DNA from 3 places in the Mesorhizobium sanjuanii genome. Region 2 is predicted to be linked to each of the others. Evidence: predicted binding sites of a transcription regulator. Region 2 holds the regulator's gene; each other region holds the start of a gene.
What was found. The regulator PhoB, encoded in region 2, activates phosphate uptake and scavenging genes when phosphate is short. The targets are predictions, from matches to a motif close to TGTCATNNANCTGTCAT.

Region 1 (4,339 bases), on a different contig from region 2:
CGCGGGGCGAGCCAGGGTGCGGTGCGATCGGATGGCAAGGCTATCGTGCCATTGCGGGTAACCTTGGCCTCGGTTTCGGACGCGACGGTCAAATAGTGTATCTGCGCGCGCTGCGGTTCAGCGCCGCGCTTGTAGACAGCGAGCAGCGTCTCCTGCAGTACATCCTCGAAAACGCCGCGCCGCGCATGCACGAAGTCGATCGCGACGGGTGGCGCCTCCCGGGCGAGAAGGCTGCGCAGCGCAGAATAGTAATGACCACCAAGAAAGCTTGTCGGCGTTAGAAAGGCGACCAGGCCGCCGTGCTTTGTCCAGCGCAGCGCAGCATCGGTGAAAACGCCGTAGAGGTTAGCGTGACCGTAAAGGCTGCGCGCATAACGCTCTCGCAGTTCGGATGGCAAGGAGACTCGTCCGTAGGGCGGATTGCCGACAACGAGATCGAAGACGGGCTCCGAATCGGCTTCAAGCGTATTGCAGGCCGTCACAATGGTAGGGGCGGCGCGGCCAGCTTTGATCGCAACATCGGCGAGAGCGATCTCCAGCGCGCCCTGTGCGAGCATGGCCGCGTGAGGGTCGAGCTCGAAACCAGCAAGCCTCGTGCCGACATGGCTGAGCGCGAAAGCAGGCTCGCACTCGCCAAGCGCGGCGATCATGCGATGCGCGGCATGAAACAGAAATGTCCCACCGCCGGCAGCGGGATCAAGAACTCGCGCGGTACGCCAATCGAGGCCTTCCTCTTCAGCTTGATCGAGAAGGCGATTGACCAGAGCCGGCGGCGTGTAGAAGGCACCGCGTTCGCCACGCTCCTTGGTTGGCAACAGGGCCGGATAGAGGCTGGTCACCAGATGGAGAGCTTCAAGAATAGGCAGCCGTGCGGCGGTTTCTCCAATGGTGTTTGCGAGCGCGGATGCGGGCTCGTCCAACTGCTCTGTGAAGGCGAGTGAGGGGCACAATGCCGGGGAAACGCCAATGGACCTGGACAAAGCTTCCAAGGCGTGGCGGGTCAGCGAAACTGCACAGGTCTCGCGATCACATTCGTCGATCGTCGCGCACCACACACGCGCCAGAAGGCGTGCTTTCGACAGGTCCCCACGCGCAACTTTCAATGCATATCCGTCCACCACGGACTGCGACGTCGCACGCAACTCCGACAAGCGAATCTGTGAAACTTCTCCCATCCCCTCGACCGTAGCCTGCTAAACCCGTCTACGCGATAGCCTATCACGTGTTCTTATTATGTTCCATGTGGAAATCGCAGCGAACGCGACCTTAAGGCAACTACTGGCGTTAGCCGCACCGCCTCGATTGCCGCAACGTAGATCTCCTGTCCATCGTCGCATCAAATGCGCACTTGGCATCGTCGCCACCTGCGGCAAGCACCTCAGTCAGCGTGCTTGGCGTGATTTGCCAGGAAATGCCCGAAGTCAGGGCGCATCCCCCTCGAAGGGGGAGATCGCCCGCCTGTCGATTGTAACGAAACCTTCATGGTTTCGAGATGCGGCTGAAACATTGAGGCCGGACCTTGGGGGCAACGTTCAAAGCCACCCAGGAGACAGCCATGAACAAGATTTCACGCCGCGCTTTCGTCACCTCGGCCAGTGCCCTTGGCCTGGTCGGTGCCTCCGGGCTTGCGCTTCCCTATTATTCCCGCGCCAACCAGCGACCGGCTTTCACGCATGGCGTGCAGTCCGGTGATATCGATGAAACCAGCGGCATGGTGTGGACGCGCACGGATCGCCCGTCGCGCGTCATGTTCGAAGTCTCTTCGACAGAGAATTTCGCCAATGCCACCCGTCTTGCGTCGCTCGATACCTCGCCGGCGAGCGATTACACGGTGAAGCGGCTACTCACCGACCTCGCCGCCGACCAGGACATCTTCTATCGCATGATTGCCGCCGATCTCGCCGACATCAACGCCGTCTCCGAGCCGATAGTCGGCCGCTTCCGGACGGCGCCGGCTTCGAAGCGCGATATCAAGTTTGCCTGGTCGGGCGACACCGCCGGCCAGGGCTGGGGCATCGACGAGACCGGCATGAAGACCTACGCCACGATAGGCAAGCACACGCCCGATTTCTTCCTGCATTCGGGCGACACCATCTATGCCGACGGCGCCATGAAGGACGAGGTCGATCTGCCCGGCGGCGGCAAATGGAAGAACGTCGTGCTCATCGACGGCAAGCGCAAGGTCGCCGAGACGCTGGAGGAATATAGAGACCAGTGGAAATACAATATGATGGACAGACACGTGCTGGGCCTCAGCGCCATCTGCCCGACTTTCTACCAGTGGGACGACCATGAGGTGCTGAACAACTGGTCGGATTCGAAGGATTTGAGCGCCGACGATCGTTACTCGGAAAAATCCATCCATGTGCTGGCGGCCCGGGCGGCGCGCGCCTTCCATGAGATGACGACGATCCGCTATGAGCCATCGGAGCCCGGCCGCGTCTATCGCAAGATCGCCTATGGGCCGCTGCTCGACGTGTTCTTCCTCGACATGCGCTCCTATCGCGGTCCCAACGGTCCGGGCATGGAGGAGACCATGACGCCGCAATCGCGCATTCTCGGCGAACAGCAGATCAAATGGCTGAAGCGCGAACTGGCGAACTCCAAGGCGACCTGGAAAATCATCGCCGCCGACATGCCGCTCGGCCTTGTCGTCTGGGACGACGGCGCCAAGAAGGTTGGAGCCGAGGCGGTCAGCAATGGCGACAACGGCCCGGCCAAGGGTCGCGAGCTCGAAATCGCCGATCTTCTGCGCTACATCAAGAACGCCGGCATCGACAACACCGTCTGGCTGACCGCCGACGTGCATTACACGGCAGCGCATTATTACAATCCCGACAAGGCGCAGTTTCAGGATTTCAACCCGTTCTGGGAGTTCGTCTCAGGCCCGATCCATGCCGGCACGTTCGGCCCCAATGATTTGGACATGACCTTCGGGCCGGAGCTGAAGTTCATCAAAGCGCCGACCGCCGAGCAGGGCCAGAACCTGCCGCCGTCGGCCGGCCTGCAGTTCTTCGGCCTTGTCGATATCAATGGCGCCACCGAACAGATGACGGTGCGGCTGATGGATCGCGACGACAACGAGCTCTACAAGGCGACGCTCGATCCAGTGCGGTCGGCGTGAGGTCGGCGCGAGGCACTCCCCTCTGTCCTGCCGGACATCTTCCCCGCAAGGGGGGAGATTAGCAGCTTTGCCGCTGCCGCTCGTCCTTCAGCGCTGGAGGTTGGCGAAAGCCGACGCGACATCTGATGTCCCCCCCTTGCGGGGAGATGCCCGGCAGGACAGAGGGGGGTGCCGGAGTGCTACCTTTGTCAGGATAGCCGACGCAATAATTAATCCGGGTAGCAGACGGTCGGAATCTTCGGCCAGACCGCGCTGTCGCAGCCGGCGGCTTGCTGCTTCTGCTTGAAGGAGGCACTGACCGGACCGGTCACCACCGGGTCGACGCCATAGGGGGCGTCAGCGAAAAGCTCCTCGGCCGTCTGCGTGTCGGATTTCACGACGGCGCCCGCATCCTTGATCGTCGCAGCCGACTGCGCCGCACCTGCCGCGAGAATCACGGCGAGAGCTGCCCATGCCAGGACTGGACGCAATCTGCTGAGTGGATCGATCATGAAAATTGAACTGCTCGGAGCCGGCAAGGTTCCGCCTTGGTTAACAAAAAACATTTGACACGAAGAGGCTTAAGAATTGGTGACCAGATATTTGGGTATCGGCATCCTCTTTCGCAAATGCGAAAAACCCTGTATGAGCCGCGCAACTGAAAGAGGCGGCGCCTTTTGGCCTGCTGCCTGCAACGCTCCCGAGACCACAACATGAAAATTCGTAATATCGCGATCATCGCGCACGTCGACCATGGAAAACCACCCTCGTAGACCAGCTTTTGAAGCAGTCCGGCTCCTTCCGCGACAATCAGCGCGTCGCCGAGCGCGCCATGGATTCCAACGACCTTGAAAAGGAACGCGGCATCACCATCCTGGCCAAGGCGACCTCGGTCGACTGGAAGGACACCCGCATCAACATCGTCGACACCCCCGGCCACGCCGATTTCGGCGGTGAGGTCGAGCGCATCCTGTCGATGGTGGATTCGGCCATCGTGCTGGTTGACGCCGCCGAAGGACCGATGCCGCAGACCAAGTTCGTCGTCGGCAAGGCGCTCAAGGTCGGCCTGAAGCCGATCGTCGTCATCAACAAGATCGACCGGCCGGACGCCCGCCATGTCGAGGTGGTCAACGAGGTGTTCGACCTGTTTGCAGCACTCGACGCCACCGACGAGCAGCTCGACTTTCCGATCCTCTATGGCTCCGGCCGCGATGGCTGGGTCTCGGAAAACCCCGA
Region 2 (4,339 bases):
ATGTGACCTTCAATTGGGGTCTATAGCAAATGAAAGAAGAGACCGGCGTTCAGAAGTTGGTGCGCACGCTGCGTGCCCGAGCACCTGATGACGCAGCTGAATTGCTCGCCAGAGAGTCTCCCGAGTTTATCCGCGACACACTAAAGCTGTTGCCGGACGGGCACGCCCGTAAGGTGGCCGAGCATTTGCCACTGCATATGCGGCCCATCGGGTCTCATGGCGATGGCGAGGATGTCGCGATGCCCGAGTCGCTCATCGAGCTGATGGACCCGATTTCCGCCAGCGTTCCTGTCGGGACGACAGTTGCTGCCGCGGTTGAAGCTGTCAGACGCGCCCAGGTGCCGACCGAGCTCACTTATCTCTATGTCACGGACGAGGGCAATAAACTGGTTGGCCTGGTGGTCCTGCGCGATCTAATGCTGAGCGAACCGGACGCAATTGTCGATCAGATCATGCTGCCCAGGCCGTTCGCGCTTAATGTCGGCCTCTCTTTGAGCAACGCATGCGAGGCAGCGGTACGGCGTCACTACCCTGTCTACCCGGTGGTGGACGCGGAGAACCGGCTGCTCGGGCAGGTTCGCGGTTGGCGCTTGTTCGAGCAGCAAATTATCGAGGTTTCCGCCCAGTCTGGCCAGATGGTAGGTGTCCAGAAGGAAGAGCGCTCTTTTACGCCGCTGTTCTCAGCCTTCTTGAAGCGTCATCCGTGGCTGCAGTTGAACCTCCTGACGGCCTTCATGGCCGCATTCGTCGTCAGTTCGTTCACAGGGACGATCGAAAAGATCGTTGCCCTGGCGGCATTCCTCCCGGTCTTGGCCGGGCAGAGCGGAAACACCGGCTGCCAAGCACTGGCGATGACCCTGCGTGGCCTTGCCCTGGGGGATGTGGACAAACGACCGAAGCTGCACCTGGTGATAAGAGAGGGCGCGCTCGGGATCGCCAACGGCTTGCTCGTCGGCCTTCTTGCGGCTGCGGCGATGTGGTTCTACGCCTCGAGGCAACCTGAGTCGGCGGCCCAAGCGCCCATGCTGGCACTTGTGATCCTGCTTGCCATGTCCGGATCGTGCCTCATGTCCGGAATCTCCGGCGTGCTGATCCCGTTGGGCCTGCGCCGGGTCGGCGCTGACCCGGCGGTCGCTTCGGCGATCTTCCTCACCACCTTGACCGATATTGTAGGCATGGGCCTGATGCTGGGGCTGGCCACCATACTCGTGCTGTAGCGAGGCGCGTCCAGTGACGCGTCCCTGGGAATTGGAGGCAATAAGCTGACCTCGTGTGCGCAACGCGACGGAAGACCAACCGGCACGGTGGATCACCGCCTATCACACGCCAATTGCCCAGACGTAGCGGGCGTATGCCCGTAGCGGGCGTATGCCCGTAGCGGAACCCGTGCGAATAACGATCGATCGCGCCGGGATAGATCCGCTTCCGCGGACCTTCCACGACTCAACGCGGTCCTCGCAGCATCGGGACGACTGTCGGCGACGAACCGACCTGGATGGCGCCGAGCGGTTCGAAGCCGTGCCGGCGGTAAAACGGAATGTTGCGCGGATTCGAGGATTCCAGATAAGCAGGCGCGTGATCGCGATCGCACCGTGCGAGTGCGTACGCCATCAGGGCTTTGCCGTGACCTTCGCCTTGGTGCGCGGGGTCGACACCGATCAGGGGCAGGAACCAATGCGGTTCGGTCGGATGGTAGGTGGCCATTTTCTCAAATACAGCCGCGGTTTCGCCGGCCAGAGAGGGCGCAACTGTGCTCTGGAGGAGCGCACCAAGCTCTTTCTCGTCAGGGTGCACCCCAGGCGGCAGCCACAGCGCCGCACCAGCGTAGTCCGCGGTGCAAAAGGCGCTTCCGCAAGAGAATGCAGCGCCTCCGAGCGCACGAACCATCCGAGGCAGGGCCGCAAGGAACTGGTGCGAATGAGGCCAAGTCCATCGCGCCATAGGGTCCGCCGCAAACGCCAGCACGACCGTATCGACCACCGGATTTTCATCGGCAGCGGACGCAACTCTTACTGTCTCTGACTTCACGCTATCCTCCTGACGCAGACAGTCCGACGAGGTCTGACGCATTAAGTAGCGCAATCTCGCAATCTGTCTAAGCCTCGCGCGCGATCGCGGTCCTGCTGGCCTGATATCCGGCTAGGAGCGGAACGGCAGCTACCTCACAGTCGGGATCGTCAGTTGCCGGTCCGGATGCGGCCCGTTCGCCGCCATAGGCCTGCTGATTGAGTTTTGACCTTGGAGCCTTCCCGATCATCGGGATGGAACAAGCTCTAATCTTCCCTGATCGCGTAGCCGGCGCCACGGATGGTGCGGATGACATCGGGCATGCGGCCGTTGTTGACCGCCTTGCGCAATCGCCCGACATGCACGTCGACCGTGCGCTCGTCGATGTAGATCGTCTCGCCCCAGACATTGTCGAGCAACTGGCTGCGCGAGAAGACACGGCCAGGGTGCCGCATCATGAATTCGAGAAGGCGGAATTCGGTCGGTCCGAGCCGGATCTCGCTCTTCTTGCGATAGACCCGGTGCGATTCGCGGTCGAGCACGATGTCGCCAACCTTCAGCACGCTGGACAGGACTTCCGGCTTGGCGCGGCGCAGCAGCGCCTTGATCCTGGCCATGAATTCCGGCGTCGAGAACGGCTTGACCAGATAGTCGTCGGCGCCGGTGGAGAGGCCGCGGACCCGGTCGCTCTCCTCGCCGCGCGCCGTCAGCATGATGATCGGCAGCCGCTCGGTTTCCGGACGCATCCGAAGGCGCCGGCAGAGCTCGATGCCCGAAACCGCCGGCACCATCCAGTCGAGCACCAGGAGATCGGGCACGTTCTCCTGCAGCCGGATCTCGGCTTCGTCGCCGCGCGTCACCACCTCGACCTGGTAGCCTTCGGATTCGAGGTTGTAGCGGAGCAGTACCCCCAATGGCTCCTCGTCCTCCACCACCATGATGCGTGGCGCGATCATTAACCCGTCGCCCCTGTCATGCCGCCGGCGCCGACATCGCCGTCTCGTCCTGCTTCGGACGATTGGCGGGCAGTTGCGAGCCGGTCAGCACGTAGTAGGCGTTCTCGGCGATGTTGGTGACGTGGTCGCCGATGCGCTCGAGATTCTTGGCGCAAAACAGGAGATGCGTGCAGGCGGTGATGTTGCGCGGATCCTCCATCATGTAGGTCAAGAGTTCGCGAAAGACCGAAGTGTATTTGACGTCGATGCGCTCGTCCTCGTTTCTGAGCTTGGCGAGTGCCGCCGCGTCCCTTGCGGCATATTCCTCGATCACGCCTTGCACCTGGATCAGCACCAGCTGTGCCATCGCGTCGATGGAATGCGACAGGTCGCGCGGCGTGACACTGAGGCCAACCGTGCCGACTCGCTTGGCGATGTTCTTGGCAAGGTCGCCGATGCGCTCGAGGTCGCCGGCCATGCGGATCGAGCCGACCACGGCACGCAGATCATTGGCCATCGGCTGGCGCTTGGCGATCAGCGTGATGGCGCGGTCGTCCAGCTCGCGCTGGCGCGCATCCATGATGACGTCGTCGGAAACCACCCGCTGCGCCAGCGCATTGTCGGAATTGAGCAAAGCCTTGGTGGCGCCGCCGACCATCGAGCCGGCGAGATCGCCCATATCGCTGATCAGCTTGCTGATCTGCTCCAGATCCTCATCGAAAGACGCGACTGTATGTTCGCCCATGATCTTGCCCTTCTATGCGTTGTCGGAACGCTCAGCCGAAACGGCCGGTGATGTAGTCCTGGGTGCGCTTCTCACGGGGCGACGTGAAGATCTTCTCCGTGGCGTCGAACTCTACCAATTCGCCGAGATACATGAAGGCCGTCTGCTTGGAGACGCGGGCGGCCTGCTGCATGTTGTGGGTAACGATGACGATCGTATAATCGGCCTGCAACTCGTCGATCAGTTCCTCGATCTTGGCCGTCGACAGCGGATCGAGCGCCGAAGCCGGCTCGTCGAGCAGGATCACTTCCGGCTTCACCGCCACGGTGCGGGCGATGCAGAGCCTCTGCTGCTGGCCGCCGGAGAGGCTGAGGCCGCTGGCGTTGAGCTTGTCCTTGACCTCGGTCCACAGCGCGGCGCGCTTCAATGCCTGTTCGACACGGCCGTCCATCTCGCCCTTGCCGAGCTTTTCGTAGAGCCTGACGCCGAAGGCAATATTCTCATAGATAGACATCGGAAACGGCGTCGGCTTCTGGAACACCATGCCGATCTTGGTGCGCAACAGGTTGAGATCCTGCGAGCGGTCAAGAATATTCTTGCCATCGAGCAGCACCTGTCCCTCGGCGCGCTGCTTCGGGTAGAGTTCGTAGATGCGATTGAAGACGCGCAGCAG
Region 3 (4,339 bases), on a different contig from region 2:
ATGCCTGAGCTCCACCGATGTCGCCATCCGCACGCCGGGCGGTCCGCGCTGGTTCTCGTGGATCGAACTGTCGGTGCGCGACAAGGGCAGCGGTGCGGTGTCGCATCGCGCCATCGCCCGCGACATCACCGCCCGCAAGCGCGCTGAATCGTCGCTCATTACCGCCCGCGAGCGGGCGGAATATGCAAGCCAGGCCAAGTCGCGCTTCCTCGCCACCGTCAGTCATGAGATCCGCACGCCGATGAACGGCATCATGGGCATGGCCAGGCTCTTGGCGGACACCAGCCTTTCGCCCGAACAGCGGACCTATGTTGGTGCCGTTTCCACCTCCGCCAGCGCCCTGCTGGCGCTGATCGAGGATCTGCTCGACTATTCGAAGATCGAGGCCGGCCGCTTCGACCCCGAACCGCAGCCAATGTCGGTGCGCGAGACTGCCGACAACATCATCGAGCTCCTGGCGGCACGCGCCTTCGCCAAGAATATCGGCCTTGGCTGCCACGTCGAACCCGATGTGCCGCAGATGATATCAGCCGATCCGGGAAGGGTCAGGCAGGTGCTGCTCAACCTCATCGGCAACGCCATCAAGTTCACCGACGGCGGCGGCGTGCTGGTGACCGTCGCCCGCACCCGCACCGACACCACCGACCGCATACGCTTCACCATAACCGACACCGGTCCCGGCCTGCACGAGGACGACCTGGACCGCATCTTCGAGGAATTCGAACAGGCTGATGGCACCTCGACCCGCACGCATGGCGGCGCGGGTCTCGGCCTTGCCATCTCCAAGCGCCTGGTGATCGCCATGGGCGGCACGATTTCCGTGTCAAGCCAGCTCGGCCAAGGCTCGGAATTCATCTTCGAAATCCCCGCGGCATCGGCCACCGAGGCGCCGCAGAACCGCCAGAATGCGCTCTCGGGCCGGCACGCGGTGATCCTGTCGAAGAATGCCATCGAGGCCGACGCCATTGCCCGCACCATCCGCGCCAATGGCGGCAAGGTCGATCTGGCCGCGACCGCTGCCCAGGCAGCGCCCTTCGCCGGAAACTGCGACCTGCTCCTGATCGACGCGGCCATGGAAGAAAGTGACGGCAGGTTGCTCAAGCGTCTTCGCCAGAGCGGCTTTGTCGAATGTGAGGCAATCACGCTGATCGCGCCGACGGACCGCGGCATGCTTGGCGAGTTCCGCGCCAACGGCTATGCCACATTCCTGGCAAGGCCGGTGCGCGGTGAGACGCTGCTGCGCGTGCTTTTGACCAGCCACGCGTCGGCGCACGCCCCGCCAGAGGCGGAAAAGCCTGGCGCGCCATCCGTGCGCGTCATCGGCAGCCGCCAGCATGGCCTGTCCGTACTGATCGCGGAAGACAACGATATCAATGCCATGCTTGCCCGCGCCACGCTTTTGAAGGCCGGGCATCGGGTGAAAGTGGTCGGCAACGGCAAGGCTGCCGTCGAGGCCGTCATCGGCACCGGCCACAAGCATCGCTTCGACGTGGTGCTGATGGATCTGCACATGCCCGTCATGGATGGGCTGGACGCCATCGCCGCCATCCGCCGCCACGAGGAGGAAACCGCCGCGCCACCGGTTCCGATCATGGTGCTGTCGGCGGACAGCCAGGAAAAGACCCGCCACGCCGTGCTTGCCCATGGCGCCAGCGGCTTCGTCACCAAGCCGCTCGATCCCGATGCGCTTGTCCACGCCGTCGAGGGCCAGGTGGCGGCCTGACATCGCCTCTGCGGACGCCCTCGAGGCGGCGACTTTTTGGCATGATCCTTTCCCGGGAAACCTATTCTGGTTCCCCAGGTCACGCGATAGCCAGCCGACGAAGTATTGCCCGCGGCACCGTATCACGGTACTGTCACAATCCTGTTGCACCTACACCGTATCCCCGTGCCAAGAGGGATGGCTCGAAGGAGAATCACTCGTGCATACAGTCATGCCGGAATGTGACACTCGGCCGAACGCCAGCAGCGCCTTGCTCGCCGGGCGGAATGTCGATGCCGTCATTAAAGGCGCATCTCTCGGCCGCATCGGCAACCTTGAAGTGCGGCTCGCCCGCAACGAGGCTGAGATCGCCGCCGCCCAGGAGGTCCGTTACCGGGTATTCTATGACGAGCTCGGCGCCAGGAAGGATTTGTTCCAGGTGCAGGACCGGCGCGATGCCGACCGCTTCGATCCATTGTGCGATCATCTGCTCGTCTTCGACACCTCGCTCTCCGGTCCCGAGCACCGCCGCATCGTCGGCACCTACCGCTTGCTGCGCCAGGAGATTGCAGCCGCCGCCGGCGGCTTCTATTCCGAGGGCGAATTCGAGCTGACCAAGCTCATCGCCCGCCATCCTGGACAGCGTTTCCTCGAGCTCGGCCGCTCCTGCGTTTTGCCGGAATACCGCTCGAAGCGCACCATCGAGGCGCTGTGGCAGGGCATCTGGGCCTATATCAATCACTATGGGATCGGCGTGATGACCGGTTGCGCCTCGTTCCACGGCACCGTGCCGGCGGCGCATGCCGAAGCGCTGACCTATCTCGCCCATCACTGCCGCACGAATTCGGCTTGGGACGTGCGCGCGGTCCCCGGGCGCTATTGCTCCATGGACCTGATGCCGATCGAGGCCGTCAACGCCAAAGCCGCGATCGCGGCGATGCCGCCGCTGGTCAAGGGCTATCTGCGCGTCGGCGCGCGCATCGGTGACGGCTGCGTCATCGACCGCGAATTCTCGACGGTCGACGTGTTCGTGGTGATGCCGGTCAAGGAGATCGGCGCCCGCTACGTCAATTACTATGGCGGCGAAGCACAGCGTTTCGCCGCCTGAGTAGCAGTAGGCAGTAGGCAGTAGTGAAGACGCTAGGATTCGCGCTCCTTTGACTACTGACTAATCCCTAGTCCCTCCCTTCAGGAAATATCTTCCGGCCGCCGACCAGGGCGGCTCTTGTAGGATGGAAAGGCCCAGCCGAATTTGAGCGCGCCGCCGCGCACCAGGAATGCCGCGGCGAAGCCCGCCAGGCCCGATGCGAGCGGCGGCAGTCCAGCGAGATCGCCTGTTGTAAACAGGGTCGCGCCCGCAAGGGCGGCAGTGACATAGATTTCAGGTCTCAGGAGCACTGACGGCTCACCGGCCAGCAGGTCGCGCAATATCCCACCGAACGTGGCGGTGAGCACGCCGGTGACGACGGACACCACCGGCGAGCCGGTAATGGCCAGGCCTTTGGCGGCACCCATCACCGAAAACGCGGCGAGGCCGACGGCGTCGAGCCAGAGCAGTAATTTCCAGCGGGATTCGAGACGATGCGCTGCGAAGAAGACAAGCATCGCCACCGCCGCGCAGATCAGCACATAGCCAGAGTTGGCGACCCAGAAGACCGGCAGATTGAGGATGACGTCACGAAACGTGCCGCCGCCAATACCGGTGACGCTGGCCAGGAACAGAAAGCCGATAATGTCGAGCTGCTTGCGCGAAGCGGCAAGCGCTCCGGTCGCCGCGAAGACGGCGACGCCGGCATAGTCGAGAACGTCGATCGGGTTCAAGGGCATGAGGCAGTGGGCAGCAGGGATTAGGAGTTAGGGAGTATAAATAACACGAAGCCGCGCGATTGATACGATCGCCTTAGTTTCCCTACTGCCTACTGCCTACTGCCTATTCCCTCCCCTAACTACGCATCCTTCTCAGCCTGCTCATTGACCGGGCCGGGCTCGACCGGGGCTTCAGCAGCCACATGCTTGGGACCGCCCTTGGCGACGCCGACCATGGCCGGCCGCAGCACCCGCTCGCCGATCGAATAGCCGGGCTGCACGACCTGGACCACCGTGTTGGCCGGCACTGCCGGATTGGGCACCTCGAACATCGCCTGGTGAAAATTCGGGTCGAACTTCTCGCCTTCGGGCTCGAGCTTCTTCACCCCATGCCGCTCCAGCGCCGACAGCATGGCGCGCTCGGTGATCTCGACACCCTCGATCAGCGCCTTGAAGCCGGCATCGCCCGACGCCGCTGCCTCGGCCGGAATGGCGTCCAGCGCCCGGCGCAGATTGTCCGACACCGACAGCATGTCGCGGGCGAAATTGGCAACCGCGTAAGCACGCGCGTCGTGAACGTCCCGCGCGGTGCGACGGCGCAGATTCTCCATCTCGGCGGCGGCGCGGAGCGCGCGGTCCTTCAGATCTTCGTTTTCCTTCATCAGCCGCAGAAGCGCTTCATAGTCGCCATCGACGCTGCCTTCCGCGCGCTCGGCAGCGGCTTCGGCCGCCTCGATATCCTCGGGCACGCGTTCGTCTTTTGCCTGGTCGCTCATCGCCGTTTCCCGTTATCTCGAATGGTATGGATTTGTGCCCGATATCGAGGTTTGG

Region 1: the regulator PhoB is predicted to act here: its motif matches at 1,467-1,483, upstream of CN311_RS14685 (alkaline phosphatase D family protein).
Region 3: the regulator PhoB is predicted to act here: its motif matches at 1,855-1,871, upstream of olsB (l-ornithine N(alpha)-acyltransferase).

The regions. Positions count from the first base shown of each region.
Region 1 is NZ_NWQG01000085.1:3,687-8,025, forward strand. Features, by position in the region: gene CN311_RS14680 (HsdM family class I SAM-dependent methyltransferase) at 1-1,151, opposite strand, end outside; gene CN311_RS14685 (alkaline phosphatase D family protein) at 1,556-3,124, shown strand; gene CN311_RS14695 (hypothetical protein) at 3,334-3,615, opposite strand; partial or broken gene typA (translational GTPase TypA) at 3,817-4,339, shown strand, end outside.
Region 2 is NZ_NWQG01000017.1:13,241-17,579, reverse strand. Features, by position in the region: gene CN311_RS03765 (magnesium transporter) at 30-1,217, shown strand; gene CN311_RS03760 (GNAT family N-acetyltransferase) at 1,444-2,028, opposite strand; gene phoB (phosphate regulon transcriptional regulator PhoB) at 2,274-2,963, opposite strand; gene phoU (phosphate signaling complex protein PhoU) at 2,980-3,687, opposite strand; gene pstB (phosphate ABC transporter ATP-binding protein PstB) at 3,719-4,339, opposite strand, start outside.
Region 3 is NZ_NWQG01000079.1:13,745-18,083, forward strand. Features, by position in the region: gene CN311_RS13775 (PAS domain-containing hybrid sensor histidine kinase/response regulator) at 1-1,723, shown strand, start outside; gene olsB (l-ornithine N(alpha)-acyltransferase) at 1,935-2,810, shown strand; gene CN311_RS13785 (trimeric intracellular cation channel family protein) at 2,891-3,523, opposite strand; gene grpE (nucleotide exchange factor GrpE) at 3,649-4,284, opposite strand.